One region of the Micromonospora sp. URMC 103 genome, then DNA from elsewhere that is predicted to be linked to it. Evidence: riboswitches for the same ligand, from Rfam matches in the RefSeq annotation. Region 1 holds a riboswitch; each other region holds the start of a gene.

Region 1 (4,032 bases):
CGGCACCGTCCTGCCAGCGATCGGGTTGGGCACGTACCGGCTCAAGGGGTCCGACGGGGTCGACGCGGTCACCCACGCGATCCGGGCCGGCTACCGGTTGCTCGACTCCGCCGTGAACTACGAGAACGAGGGCGCGGTGGGTCGGGCCGCCCGCGCCGAGGGCGGCGTGCGGGACGAACTGGTGGTCACCTCCAAGCTCCCGGGACGCCACCACCGGTACGCCGAGGCGCTCACCACGATCGAGGAGAGCGTCTACCGCACCGGGCTCGAACGGATCGACCTGTACCTGATCCACTGGCCGAACCCGAGGGTCGACCTGTACGTGGAGGCGTGGAAGGCGTTGATCGAGGCGCGGGAGCGTGGCCTCGTCCGGCACATCGGCCTGTCCAACTTCCTGCCCGAGCACGTGGACCGGCTGGTGTCCGAGACCGGTGTCGCACCGGTGGTCAACCAGATCGAGGTGCACCCGTACTTCCCGCAGCAGGAGGCCATCGACTACCACCGCGAGCACGGCATCCTCGTCCAGGGCTGGAGTCCCCTCGGCCGGGGCAACGACCTCCAGGAGAACCCGGTCGTCGCGGAGGTCGCGGCCGCGCACGGCGTCACCCCGGCGCAGGCGATCCTGGCCTGGCACGTGGCCCGCCAGGTGATCCCGCTGCCGAAGGCCGCGTCCCCGCAGCGGCAGCGGGAGAACCTCGACGTCTTCGACATCACGCTCACCGACGCCGAGGTCGATGCCATCACGGCGCTCGGCCGCCCCGACGGGCGCCTGGCGGATCAGGACCCGGCGGTGTACGAGGAGTTCTGAGCGTCCGTGCCGCGCCCTCTCAGGCGGGGCCGGGCGCGGGCTCCGCGCGGAACACGATCGTCACGCTGAACGTGGTGCCGTCGACCTGGTACGCGTAGCAGCCCGGGCCCGCCACCGTCGTGGTGCCCGGCAGGTCGCTGTCGGTGTGGGTCAGGAGCGCGTAGTGCCCGCCGTCGCGCGGCTCGCCCGTGTACGCGAACCGGGCGCTCGCGCTCCCCGGCCCGTCGATCCGCGCCGCACGCACGAGCACCGGCCCCTGGTAGCCCTCGGCGATCCACCGCACCTTCTTCTCGTACGTGCCGTCGCGCTGGCGGTCGGCGTCGCGCAGGCCCAGCACCGCGCCACCTCCGAAGTAGTCGGCCACGGGGTACACGGGCCCGGGGCCGAGCACCCGGACGGCCTGGTCCGGCCGGGACCAGGGACGCGCCTCACTGGTCGGGCAGGCGCCGCCGGCGCCCGCGTCGGGAAGCCGTAGCGGCGGGGCGGCGAACGCGGACGGCGATCCCGGAGCGGCCGCGGGAGGAACGTCGCGCGCCGAGCCGTCGCAGGCGGCCGACACCGGCAGGAGTGCGGCGACGGTGGCCGCCCGGAGCGCTTTCGTCACCGTTCCAGTGTCGACCATCGATGGATGCGCGCGCGACCCCGCTACGGACCGGGTACTGACTGCCTCCGCTGAACGACCCCGCGGGGCGGGCAACCTACACCGTCCTGTCACAGCGGTGCGGTGTGGTACGACTGCGGAAAGGTGGTCGGAACCGGTAGAAACGGGCGGGTCGATGACGAGTGGGGCAGCCGCGGAGCGCCCGCTCTCGTCCTGGCCGGGATCGCGGTGGCCGGCGCCGCGCACTCCCGCGGACGCCCACCGGAGCCGCCCGCGCCCCCGCGCTAGCCGGGACGTGTCGCGGACGACGCGGCCGAGGGTCCAGCGACGGCGCCGGGCACCCACCGGTGGTGGGTGCCCGGACGCACGCTGGTACGCCACCGGCGATCACCGGCGCGAGGTGGATCAGAGGCCGAGGCGCTGCCCCGGGAAGATGAGGCCCGGGTCGTCGCCGACCACGCGCCTGTTGCGCTCGTACAGGGCGTGCCAGCCGCCGGAGACGTCCTGCGCCTCGGCGATCCGCGACAGGGTGTCGCCCGCCTTGACCACGTAGGTGTCGCCGCTGGCCGGTACCGTGGTGCGCCGCTCGGTCCGGGTGGTGGACTTCTCCGTGCGAGCCGTCGACCTGCTGCCGCCGGACGAGCGCTCGCTCCCGCCCGTGGACTTCGACGAGGAGCCGGTCGACTTCGACGAGGAGCCGGTGGACTTCGACGAGGTCGAGCCACCCTTCTTGCCGCAGGTCGGCCAGGCGCCGATGCCCTGGCCGTCGAGCACCTTCTCGGCGATGGCGATCTGCTCGCCGCGGCTCGCGAGGTCGGCGCGGGCGGCGTACCTGGTGCCGCCGTAGCCCTTCCAGGTGCTCTGGGAGAACTGGAGGCCACCGTAGTAGCCGTTGCCGGTGTTGATGTGCCAGTTGCCACCGGACTCGCACTGGGCGATGGCGTCCCAGTTGACCGCGGCCTGGGCGGGCGCCGCCGCGCCGAACACGGCGACGGCGCCGGTTACCGCACCGGCGGCGAGGGTGCCGACGGCGACGCGACGGGTGCTGACGGCACGGTGGCGGGCGTTGTACGAAGATGTCATGGATGTCCTCCACGCCGGCGAGGTGAGCTGTCGGGTTCGGGCTGAGGTGCCCGGCCGCCCTGGGCGGCTTCACCCCGAGGTGCCGCAGCGCGGAATCGCTGGGCGCCGGAGAACGGTGGGTCCCCCGCTCCTGCCTGGGTGACGAGTGCCGGCGACCGGCGGCAGGATTTGGCGTTACCGGTCGCGGTGTCCGCGTTGGCGGACCTGACCGACGTTAGGCACCGTTCGGGGGGATCGCCCACTTCGTGTGAAGTTGTTCACCGGCTCACGCGGGGCGCCCCGGTGTCGAGTTGCGACCGTGGCGGAAGCGTGCGATACGGCGCGCGCGACGGACCGATGTGGACGAAGCGGAGCACACTCGGGCGAGCCTTCTCGCCTGGGCCGGGGCCCCTGTTTCCCCAGCTCGGCGTCCCGACCGACGTGGTCGGCATCGGCCTGGACGGGCTGGATCCGCCCCTGTCGAGCTGCCCCGGTTCTGGGGCGGCACGGACGTCCGTCGGGGCGGCCATTCGGAAGCTTGATCGACTTCCTGTCTCTGAAGCCTGATCGACTCCATATCGCCGATGTGGCGGGGTCCGGGTGAGCGGGATGCCGCCAGCTCGGCGATCTGGTGCGGATCATGTCGACCGGTCGGGGCTCATCGTCCGCAGGGTCACCGTGGGGCACCGGCCGCCGGCACGGCCGCACCCGTGCGCGGCGCGGGGGCGCTCTGGCACCCATCGCCCTCGTGGCGCCGGGCTGGACGGCGGCACCGTCACCCCGCGGCGCCGGACTGGGCGTTCGGCATCGCCACCCGCGCCGCCGGGCTGGACGGCGGGCACCGTCAGCTCCCGCGGCGACCCGGGCGGTCCGACATCGAAATCGGACCGCGGAGGGCGGTCGCGGGAGCGCGGATGACGGCGCCCGCGCTGTGGTGACGACCGTGACACCCGGCCGCACAGCAGGTGAGCCGGGTCGCCCCGTCGGCAAGAATCCAGGACGGGAACTCTCCGACGGCCGATGTCGCCCGGTGGCCGGGGGTTTACCCGGGGGGCACAGCGGTGAAGGTAGGGCGGCACAGGAACCGAGGGGGGAGAACCATGTCCGAAACAGACCGTACCGAGGGCGTCACAGATCGTCCCGAGGGGGTGGCCGACCCGCTGCTGTGGAAGCTCGCGGTGGGAGTGGCCGACGCGCACGAGCCCGACGGCGAGGGGGGCTGCCGGAACCTGCTCTGCGCGGGCGAGCCCTGGCCGTGCACGGCGTGGAACAACGCGCAGCGGGCCCTGCGCGCGGCACAGGGCGAGAGCGCCGATACGCCTCCGGCGCCGGCCGAGCAGTCGACCGGCTGGTCCGGTGCCCCGGTGGTGCCGGCGGCCCGACGCGCCACCGCGCAGCCGGCGCAGCGTGGAACGGGAGCGACCGCGTCCGCGGCGTGACCGCCCGGTAGGACGACACGAGGCCGGGCCGGGCTGCGGACCGATCGGCGACGCCGGAGCTGAGCGGCGCTGACGACCCGTGGCCCGGCCGGGGCGCGCCACGGCAGGCGGAATTCGGCGTG
Region 2 (4,032 bases), on a different contig from region 1:
CACCCGCCGAGTACGCCGCCCGGGAGCGGCACCTGCACCGCGCGGCCGCGGCGGCGCACTGGCGGGGCGAGCTGACCCTGCACCAGCTCGGCGAGGTGTTCGGTCACCGCAACGGCTGGGACCCGCGGCTGCACCCGGTCGAGCAGGAGGTGCGACTGACCCGGGTCGTCCGGGACACGCGGCTGGCCGACTACCGGGCCGCCCAGGAGCGGGAGCGTGCGGCCTGGCGCGACGCCGAACTCGCCGCGGACGCGGCGCGGGCCCTCTCCGCCGAGGCGTACGCGGCCCGGGCCCGGCTGCGGCCGATCCGGGTGCCGGCCGCCGTGCCCGCGGCCGAGCCCCGCCCGGCCACCGCGCCTCGCTGGCGCCCGGCCCGGGTGGGCTGAGCCGGCTCACCGTCGATCCCGGGCTCGGCAGCCGAGTTGGTCAAAGGCTCGGGGAGGAAGCCCACCGCGCTTCCGGTGCGGAATGTTCCGTGAGCCCCGTCACAGCGCCACCGAAACGGTCAGGAGGGACAGCCCGCCACAATTCCTCGGGCCGATCGGGTGCCTTCCCGCCCCGCTGTCCCGTTGTGTCCCGGGGGCGCCGACGGAAACGCTCGTCCCATTGAGTCACGTCAGTGGCGCTACGACCGGAAAAAAACGCGCTCGGAGCAGGTTTATGCAGGTGGGGAGGGGTTGGCAGGCCCGGTACCGACCAGTACTGTCGGCCCGTCCGGTGCGGTAACCGATCGCAAGAGGCGACGCCGCGCCGACCCGCTCAATCGTGACCATCACGAGCCGGGGACCCACGTGCACGTCCGGGGTGAATCCGCGAGCCACGGCCCGCGGTAGGGCGATCTTCCCGCCCGAATCCGTCAGCTAACCCGGTAGGCGGTGTCGGAAGGAGTTCCATCCTCGTGCAGCACCACCCCACCCCTCGGCCCTCTCCGCCCCTCCACGGCACCGCGGTGCCCGCTCCCGCCCGTCCCGTAGCGACGAGCTGAGCCCGGCACCCGCGTCTTCCCGCCCGGCCCGCCGGGCGATCCCCTGAGCGCCGCACCGCCCGCGGACGACCTCCGCGCGGTGACGCCTGCCCGGATCCGGGCGCGCTCTCCCCCTGAACCGTGGAGGAACTGTGAAGCACACCCTGAAGCGTCAGCTCCGCCGGCTGGCCTCCCAGCGCCCGTACCAGATCGCCGCCGCCTCCGCCGCGGCCCTGACGCTGGCCACCGGCGCCGGCGCCCTGATCAGCGCCACCGACGACGCACCCGCCGGGCGGGCCTCCGCCGCTGTCGCGGAGCTGCGCAGCGACACGGGCGTCGCGTCCCGAGGCGAGGAGCGGACCGCCCCGTCGCCCAGCGACGCGCCCGAGACCGGTGCCCCGTCGTCCCCGAGCGCGTCCCCGGCGGCCAAGAAGACCGCGGACCCCGACCTGACCCGCAAGCCGGCGCCCAAGCCGCCGGCCAGCAAGGTCCTCGACTACGACTACCAGGCGCAGACGACCTACTTCTACTGCGGCCCGGCCGCCACCCGCAACGCGCTGAGCGCCAGCGGCATCGAGCGGAGCCAGGACGCCCTCGCCGCGCAGCTCGGCACCACCGAGATGGGCACCAACTCCGCCGAGGACACCACCCGCGTGCTGAACGCCGTGGTCAAGGGCAGCCCGTACCGGACCCGGATGTTCCCCGACGCGCCGAGCCCCGCCCAGATGGACCAGCTCCAGGCCGACGTGGTGCGGGCCATCACCGACGGGCGCGGCGTGGTGGCCAACATCGTGGGCGACGCCACGGACGTCGACGGCGGCTGGCACTCGTTCTCCGGCGGGCACTACATCGCCGTGGTCGGCTACCGGGACAACGGCCGGACCGTGAAGATCGCCGACTCGGCCAACCCGGCCGTGCCGTCGTACTGGATCACCACGATCGACCTGGCGAACTGGATCACCACCCGCGGCTACTCCGCCTGATCAACCGCGTTACCGTCGGGCGCCGGCTCCCGGAGGGGCCGGCGCCCGCGGCGTTGGTGCCCCGGCGTCAGTACGTGACGAAGCCGTACCGGCCCGCGGGACTGTCCGCGGGCGTTCTGCCCGGCTCGGACGCCGGACTCCACAGTGGCCACCGCCGTGCCGTCCCGGCCGGTCGGCCGCTCGTGCGCGGTCGTGTCCCGTGGCAGACTGCGCGCATGGTGGATGCCCCGGGTGGCCGACCGGTCCTGCTGCTCCTGCACGGCATGGGCGCGACCGGCGACGTCTGGGCGCCCTGGGCCCCGCTGATCGAGAGCCGCTGGGCGGGGCGCTGGCTGGCACCGGACCTGGCCGGGCACGGCGGCGCGCCGCCGCTGCCCGCGTACTCCTTCGCGGCGCTCGCCGAGCGCGTGGCCGCCGCGCTCGCGCCGAACGACCGGCTCGTGGTGCTGGGGCACTCGCTCGGCGGCGTGGTGGGGCTGGCCCTGGCCGCCCGCGCCGGCGGGCCGCCCGTGGCCGCGGTCGTGGGGCTCGGCATCAAGGCCGTCTGGTCCCCGGCGGAGCTGGCCAGAGCGCGCGAGCTGGCCGGCCGCCCCGTCACCTGGTTTCCGAGCCGGGACGAGGCCGCCCACCGCTACCTGCGGGTCTCCGGCCTTTCCGGCCTGCTCGCCCCGGACCACCCGGCGGTCGACGCCGGCCTGCGCGAGGTCGACGGGCGGTGGCGGCTCGCCATGGACCCGGCGGCGTTCGCGGTGGGCGAGCCCGCCCTGCCGTCGCTGATTTCCGCCACCGACGTGCCCGTGCTGCTGGCCCGTGGCGAACACGACCCCATGGTCACCGACGCGCAGCTCAAGGAGCTGGGCGTGCCGGTGGCCACGCTGCCGGGGCTCGGGCACAACGCCCACGTGGAGGACCCGGAGGCGGTGCTGGCGCTCGTGGACGCCTACCGCTGACCGGTCGACGGTCAGGCGGTGGGGGAGAGCGGGGCGGTGCCCGGCTCGACCGGGCGGCCGACGCGCGGCGCGACCGGGTCCCAGCCCGGCGCCAGCTCCCGGCGGGCGGCGTCGAGGAACGCCTCGGCGTACGTCTCGACGGGGAAGTCCCCGAGGTAGCGCCGCCGGGTCGACCAGCGCTCCGGCGCCAGCGGGTCGGCGCCGAGCAGCCGGTCGAGCACCTCGTCGAGGTTGGCCATGTCGCGCCGCAGCACGTAGCCGGCCGTGGCGAGCGGGAACCGTTCGGTGAACGCCTCCCCGTCGCCGCCCATGTCCGTGACCGCGAACGGCTTGCTCGAGTAGAGGTAGTCCGAGATCACCCCGGAGACGTCGGAGACCAGCGCGTCGGAGCGGTTCACACACTCCACGAGGCTCAGGTCGCGGCTGGCCGCCGTGCCCCAGAGATGCTGCCGGCCGGTCCGGGCGCGGTCGGCCGCCAGCAACTCGGTGAGCCGGCCGAGCTGCCGCGCCGAGGCGGGGTTCTGCGTGGTGTACGGGTGGGCCCGCAGGATCACCGTGGCCCCCCGGTCGAGCAGCCCGCGTAGCAGCGGCTCGGCGACCGGCAGGGAGCAGTAGTCGGCGTCCGCGTGGTGTCCCGTCCACGTCGGCGTGTAGAGCACGGTGCGCGGCGCGCCGGCGGGCAGCGGCTCCGGACGCACGGCGATCGACTCCACCTGCGGGCGGCCGACCACCACGAACTTCTCCGCCGGGATGTCCACCCCGGCCCGCGCGTACCGCTCGATCGCCGCGGGCCCGGCCACGAAGATCCGGTCGAAGATCGCGGACACCGGGTTGGCGCTCGGCGCCTTGTCGCTGTCGCCGTGGTGCAGCTGGATGTGGGTGAGCTGACTGAACCGGATGCAGTGGCTGTTCTTGGCGCCGTGGTTGACGTAGAACGCCACCTTGAGGCTCGGCACCAGCACCTCGTCCATGGCCCGCAGGGTGGGGCAGTAGACCACGGGCGCCGTGGTGGCCGCCGCGACCGGGGCCAGGAACTCCGGCTCACGCAGCAGCACGAGGAACGGCCGGCCGATCCGCTCGAGGTACGGCAGCCACATGGTGACCTGGTACTCCGAGCCCGGCGGGGCGGAGAAGT
Region 3 (4,032 bases), on a different contig from region 1:
GGCTGGCGGCCGGCGAGGTCCGCCAGGTGGCGGCGGCCGGCGTGCTCGCGGCCGACTCCGCTCCGGCGGTCTGACCGCCACCACGTACGCGACGAGGGCCGCCCCGCGCGGTGCGGAACGGCCCTCGTGCGGCGTGCTCGCCCGCTACAGCAGCGACATGTGCACGTGGTCGGTGTGGTTCGACGGCCCGCTGTACGACTTCCAGCCCGTGGCCGGGAACCAGATCTGCCGGTTCCAGATCACGTAGTAGATGCCGAGCCGGTCGGCGTTGCGGATGAGGAAGGCGGCGACGTTGTTGCCGTACATCCGGGTGTCGTTGTTGTGCCACGGCGAGAAACCGCTCTTCTGCAGCGACCAGTCGCAGGCCCGGCCCTTCGGATGCTCCCACGGGCCGCCCGGTCGGTAGCAGCCGACGAACCGGTTGAAGCCGGCCCGCTTGACCTCCTTGTACGCGTGCAGCGTGCGGGGGGTGATGCACCCGGAGGTGGTGGGGTCGTCCTCGCTGCACGACTCGGGCTTCCAGTCGCCGTCGGCGGTCCGGCCGGGGCCCACCCGCGCGACCGGGGAGGTGGCCGACACGAGGCCGCCGGTGAATCCCTGCCCACCGACCAGGGCCAGGGCCTTCTCGGCCTCGCGCTTCTGCTTGGCCATGATGGCCGTCTGCTTCTGTTGCTCGCGTACCTCGGTGTCGATCGCCAGCTTGGCGAGCTCGGCGCGGTTCTTCACCTCGTTGATCCGGGCCAGCTTCTCCGAGTTCACCATGTTGAGCTCGTCGAGGCCGGTCGCCCGCTCGACGAACGAGTCCGGCGTGTCGCTGCCCAGGAGCACGGCCACCGCGCCGATCCGGCCGGTCCGGTACGACTGGGCGGCGATCTCACTGATCTGCGGCGCCAGCGCGTCCAACTCGGACTGCGCCTTCTTCACCTCGAGGGTCAGCTCGGCCTGGCGCCTCTTGGACTTGTCGAGCTTGCTCTTGGCCGCCGAGTAGTTGCGGTTCGTCGCCTCGATGACGTCGTTGATGAGGGGAGGATCGTCGTCCTCGTGCCCGGACGGGGTGGGCGGTTTGGGTGCCGCGGACACCGGGACCGGCCCGACGAGCACGGTGCAGGCGGCGATCACGGCCACCACGGGTGTCAACCAGCGGCGTAGGGGTGCCGTCACAGTGTTCCCTTCCGTCGACCGCCGACCGGGTTAGCTGACGGGTTCGGGGCGGAAGTGGCCCCTACCGCTCGCGCGGATTCACCCCGGGTACCTGGGTTCCCGGCTCGCCGGGTGGCGATTGGGCGGTGGCCCCGCAGGCGCCGCTGCGCGCCTTCGGCGGTGACCGACGGCGAGGTTACCCGAGAGTGCTCCCGGGGATCTACGCCCGGATGCCGACCAAAAGCGTCATTTCGCCATAACGCTGGGTAGGGAGTGACGCGATCGGCAGCCGGTCGGGCCGGCGTGCTCACGCTGAGGAGTGTCACCATGCGCTGTCCGTGCTCCTGTCGGACTCGGGCCACGCGCCGGGGGCGGCGTGGGGCGGTGTCGCGGTGCGGCGCGGGCCGGGTCGGGAGGAGGCGAGCGCCTCCAACGTCTCGGCCGGGTCGGGAGCCGGTCGGGCGGCCGGAGCCGGCGCGGGATCGTGGGCCTCTGGTGCGGCGACGTGGCGGCCGGCCGCGGTCACCACGGCGGCCAGGCCGGTCGTCAGCGGTACGGCGGCGATGAGGCCCAGCGTGGCGACCGCGCTGCGGACGATCTCCTGGGCCATGAACTCGCTCGTGAGGATCTGCGTGACCGGGCGGGAGTCGGCGGTGAGCAGGAGCAGCAGCGGCAGTGACGCGCCGGCGTACGCGAGCACGATGGTGTTCACGGTCGACGCGATGTGCGCGCGCCCGACCCGGGTCGCGGCCCGGTACAGCTGGAGCCGGGAGAGGGTCGGGTTCGCGTGGGCCAGTTCGGTGACCGTCGCGGCCTGGGTGACCGTCACGTCGTCGAGCACGCCGAGCGAGCCGATGATGATGCCGGCCAGCAGCAGGCCGTGCAGGTCCACGTCGGACCGGAACATCGACAGCGTGGTCGCGTCCTCGCTGCCGAAGCCGGTCAGGTGGGTGGCGGCGGTGGCCACGGTGCCGAGGAGCCCGGTGAGCACCAGGCTGCCCAGGGTGCCGAGCACGGCCACCGAGGTCTGCGCGGTGACACCGTGCGTCAGATAGAGCACCACGAACATGATCAGGGCCGCGCCCACCACCGCGACGAGCAGCGGGTTGCGACCCGCGCTGATGCCGGGAAGCACGAAGACGAGCAGGATGGCGAAACTCGCGGCGAGGCCGGCGAGCGCGGCCAGCCCCCGCCACCGGCCGAACGCGACGATCGCGGCGGCGAAGACCACCGCCAGCCAGATCAGTGACGCGCCGCGCTGGTGTTCGGCGATGTTCCACAGGGCCGACGAGGGGTCGGCCGGATCGGTCAACTCCACGAGGATCACCTCGTCGCCGACCTCGACCGTCGGCGCTCCCGGCCCGGCCGGGACGGGCGTCTCGACCTGCCGGCCGGCGGCCGGGCCGCTCTCCACGCGTACGCCCACGGTGCCGCAGCGCTGCGGGCCCGTCCCGGGTGTCCCCTCCGGCTGCTCGGGCGCGGGCGGGCACGCCTCGGTCGTCACGCGGGTGACGGTGCCGTGGTGGCGCGGCGTTTCGGCCCCGCCGATCGGCTCCGGCGTGTCCCGAGGCCACAGCAGCAGGGCTGCGACCACCGTGGCCAGGACGAGGGGGACCACCGCCGCGACGAGGATCCGTCGTACCCCGGGCGGGGCGGACGGCGCGGGACGGGTGTGGTCGGCGCCCAATGCGAGTCTCCCAACGATTCCGGGGCGGGGTACGTGCCGGCGGGGCGATCGGTTTAGCCGGGTGGGGCGACCCGCACCGGAGGCGCCTCGCGCGACCCCGGGATGGCCGGCCGGCCGGGGGTCGCCGACGGGCCGGCGGGGCCACCCGGGTCGCCGCAGGCGGACACCGCGGGTGCCCGGCGGCGTGGGCGGGCCGGGCGGCGCGGGATCCGGGGAGCCATCGTGGGAATGCTAACCAGGCGCACCTCCCGTCGCAGGTCGCACGGGCAGGTGTCGCCGGCCGGGCACGTCGGGCACGTCGGTCGAGTCGGGCCACGCGCACGCCGCGGTGCCCGGGTGTCGGTGACACGCCGGTCGAGCTGTCCCGGCGTGCGGCGCCCGGGGTCAGCCGCGCTTCATGAGGCGGCCGACGGCGGCCATCATCTCGGTCGCCATCTCGTCGGCGCGGCCCTCGGCGGCCCCCTCGTGCATGCAGTGGCGGGCGTGCCCGTCGAGCAGCCCGAGCGCGACCTTGTCGAGCGCGGCCTGGATGGCGGAGATCTGCGTGAGCACGTCGATGCAGTAGCGATCCTCGTCGACCATCTTCTCGACGCCGCGCACCTGCCCCTCGACGCGCCGTAGCCGCGCGAGCAGTTGATCCTTGCTGGCGGTGTAACCGCGGATCGGAGTCGGTGTGGTCATGCCGTAAGGATAGCGTACCCCCAGGGGGTATGGTACGTTCCTCGTGGTGCCGATACCCCCACCCGGTATGGGCACCACCAACGGCAGGAGTCCGCCCTCCTATTACCCCTGGGGGGTATAGGATGGGTGGTGGAGGGAGAGATCCATGGTCACCACGACGTACCAGGTGCAGGGCATGACCTGCGGCCACTGCGTGAGCGCGGTGAGCGCCGAGGTGGGCGCCATTCCGGGCGTCGACGACGTCCAGGTCGACCTGGCCAGCGGCCGGGTCACCGTCACCAGTGACAACCCGCTGGACACCGCGTCCGTGCGCGCCGCCGTCGACGAGGCCGGCTACGACCTCGTCGAGGAGTGACCGGCGCCTGAGCCCGTGGGAGGTCCCACCATGAACACCACGATGAAGCTGAGCGCCTTCGCCCTCGGCCTCGCGGCGGTGTTCGGCGCGGCGTACGGGGTCGGCCGGGTGGCCGGCCCCGTGGCCCCCGCCGAGTCCCGCCACGACGACACCGCCGGCCCCGGCCACG

The links. Region 1 has a riboswitch for cyclic di-AMP ahead of ACSNOA_RS14460 (transglycosylase family protein). Riboswitches for the same ligand answer to the same signal wherever they lie in the genome.
Region 2: linked by a shared signal. The riboswitch ahead of ACSNOA_RS11900 (C39 family peptidase) and the one ahead of ACSNOA_RS14460 (transglycosylase family protein) in region 1 are both predicted to bind cyclic di-AMP.
Region 3: linked by a shared signal. The riboswitch ahead of ACSNOA_RS04095 (coiled-coil domain-containing protein) and the one ahead of ACSNOA_RS14460 (transglycosylase family protein) in region 1 are both predicted to bind cyclic di-AMP.

Annotation. Positions count from the first base shown of each region.
Region 1 covers NZ_JBPQTR010000005.1:257,724-261,755, reverse strand. Annotated here, with positions in the region: gene ACSNOA_RS14470 (aldo/keto reductase) at 1-808, shown strand, start outside; gene ACSNOA_RS14465 (hypothetical protein) at 828-1,412, opposite strand; gene ACSNOA_RS14460 (transglycosylase family protein) at 1,815-2,492, opposite strand; cyclic di-AMP (ydaO/yuaA leader) riboswitch at 2,491-2,676, opposite strand; gene ACSNOA_RS14455 (hypothetical protein) at 3,572-3,910, shown strand.
Region 2 covers NZ_JBPQTR010000004.1:1,787,336-1,791,367, forward strand. Annotated here, with positions in the region: gene ACSNOA_RS11895 (hypothetical protein) at 1-386, shown strand, start outside; cyclic di-AMP (ydaO/yuaA leader) riboswitch at 747-890, shown strand; gene ACSNOA_RS11900 (C39 family peptidase) at 1,117-1,947, shown strand; gene ACSNOA_RS11905 (alpha/beta fold hydrolase) at 2,163-2,897, shown strand; gene ACSNOA_RS11910 (CDP-glycerol glycerophosphotransferase family protein) at 2,909-4,032, opposite strand, start outside.
Region 3 covers NZ_JBPQTR010000004.1:110,915-114,946, forward strand. Annotated here, with positions in the region: gene ACSNOA_RS04090 (carbonic anhydrase) at 1-74, shown strand, start outside; gene ACSNOA_RS04095 (coiled-coil domain-containing protein) at 145-1,161, opposite strand; cyclic di-AMP (ydaO/yuaA leader) riboswitch at 1,166-1,296, opposite strand; gene ACSNOA_RS04100 (YibE/F family protein) at 1,463-2,827, opposite strand; gene ACSNOA_RS04105 (metal-sensitive transcriptional regulator) at 3,212-3,508, opposite strand; gene ACSNOA_RS04110 (heavy-metal-associated domain-containing protein) at 3,654-3,863, shown strand; gene ACSNOA_RS04115 (hypothetical protein) at 3,894-4,032, shown strand, end outside.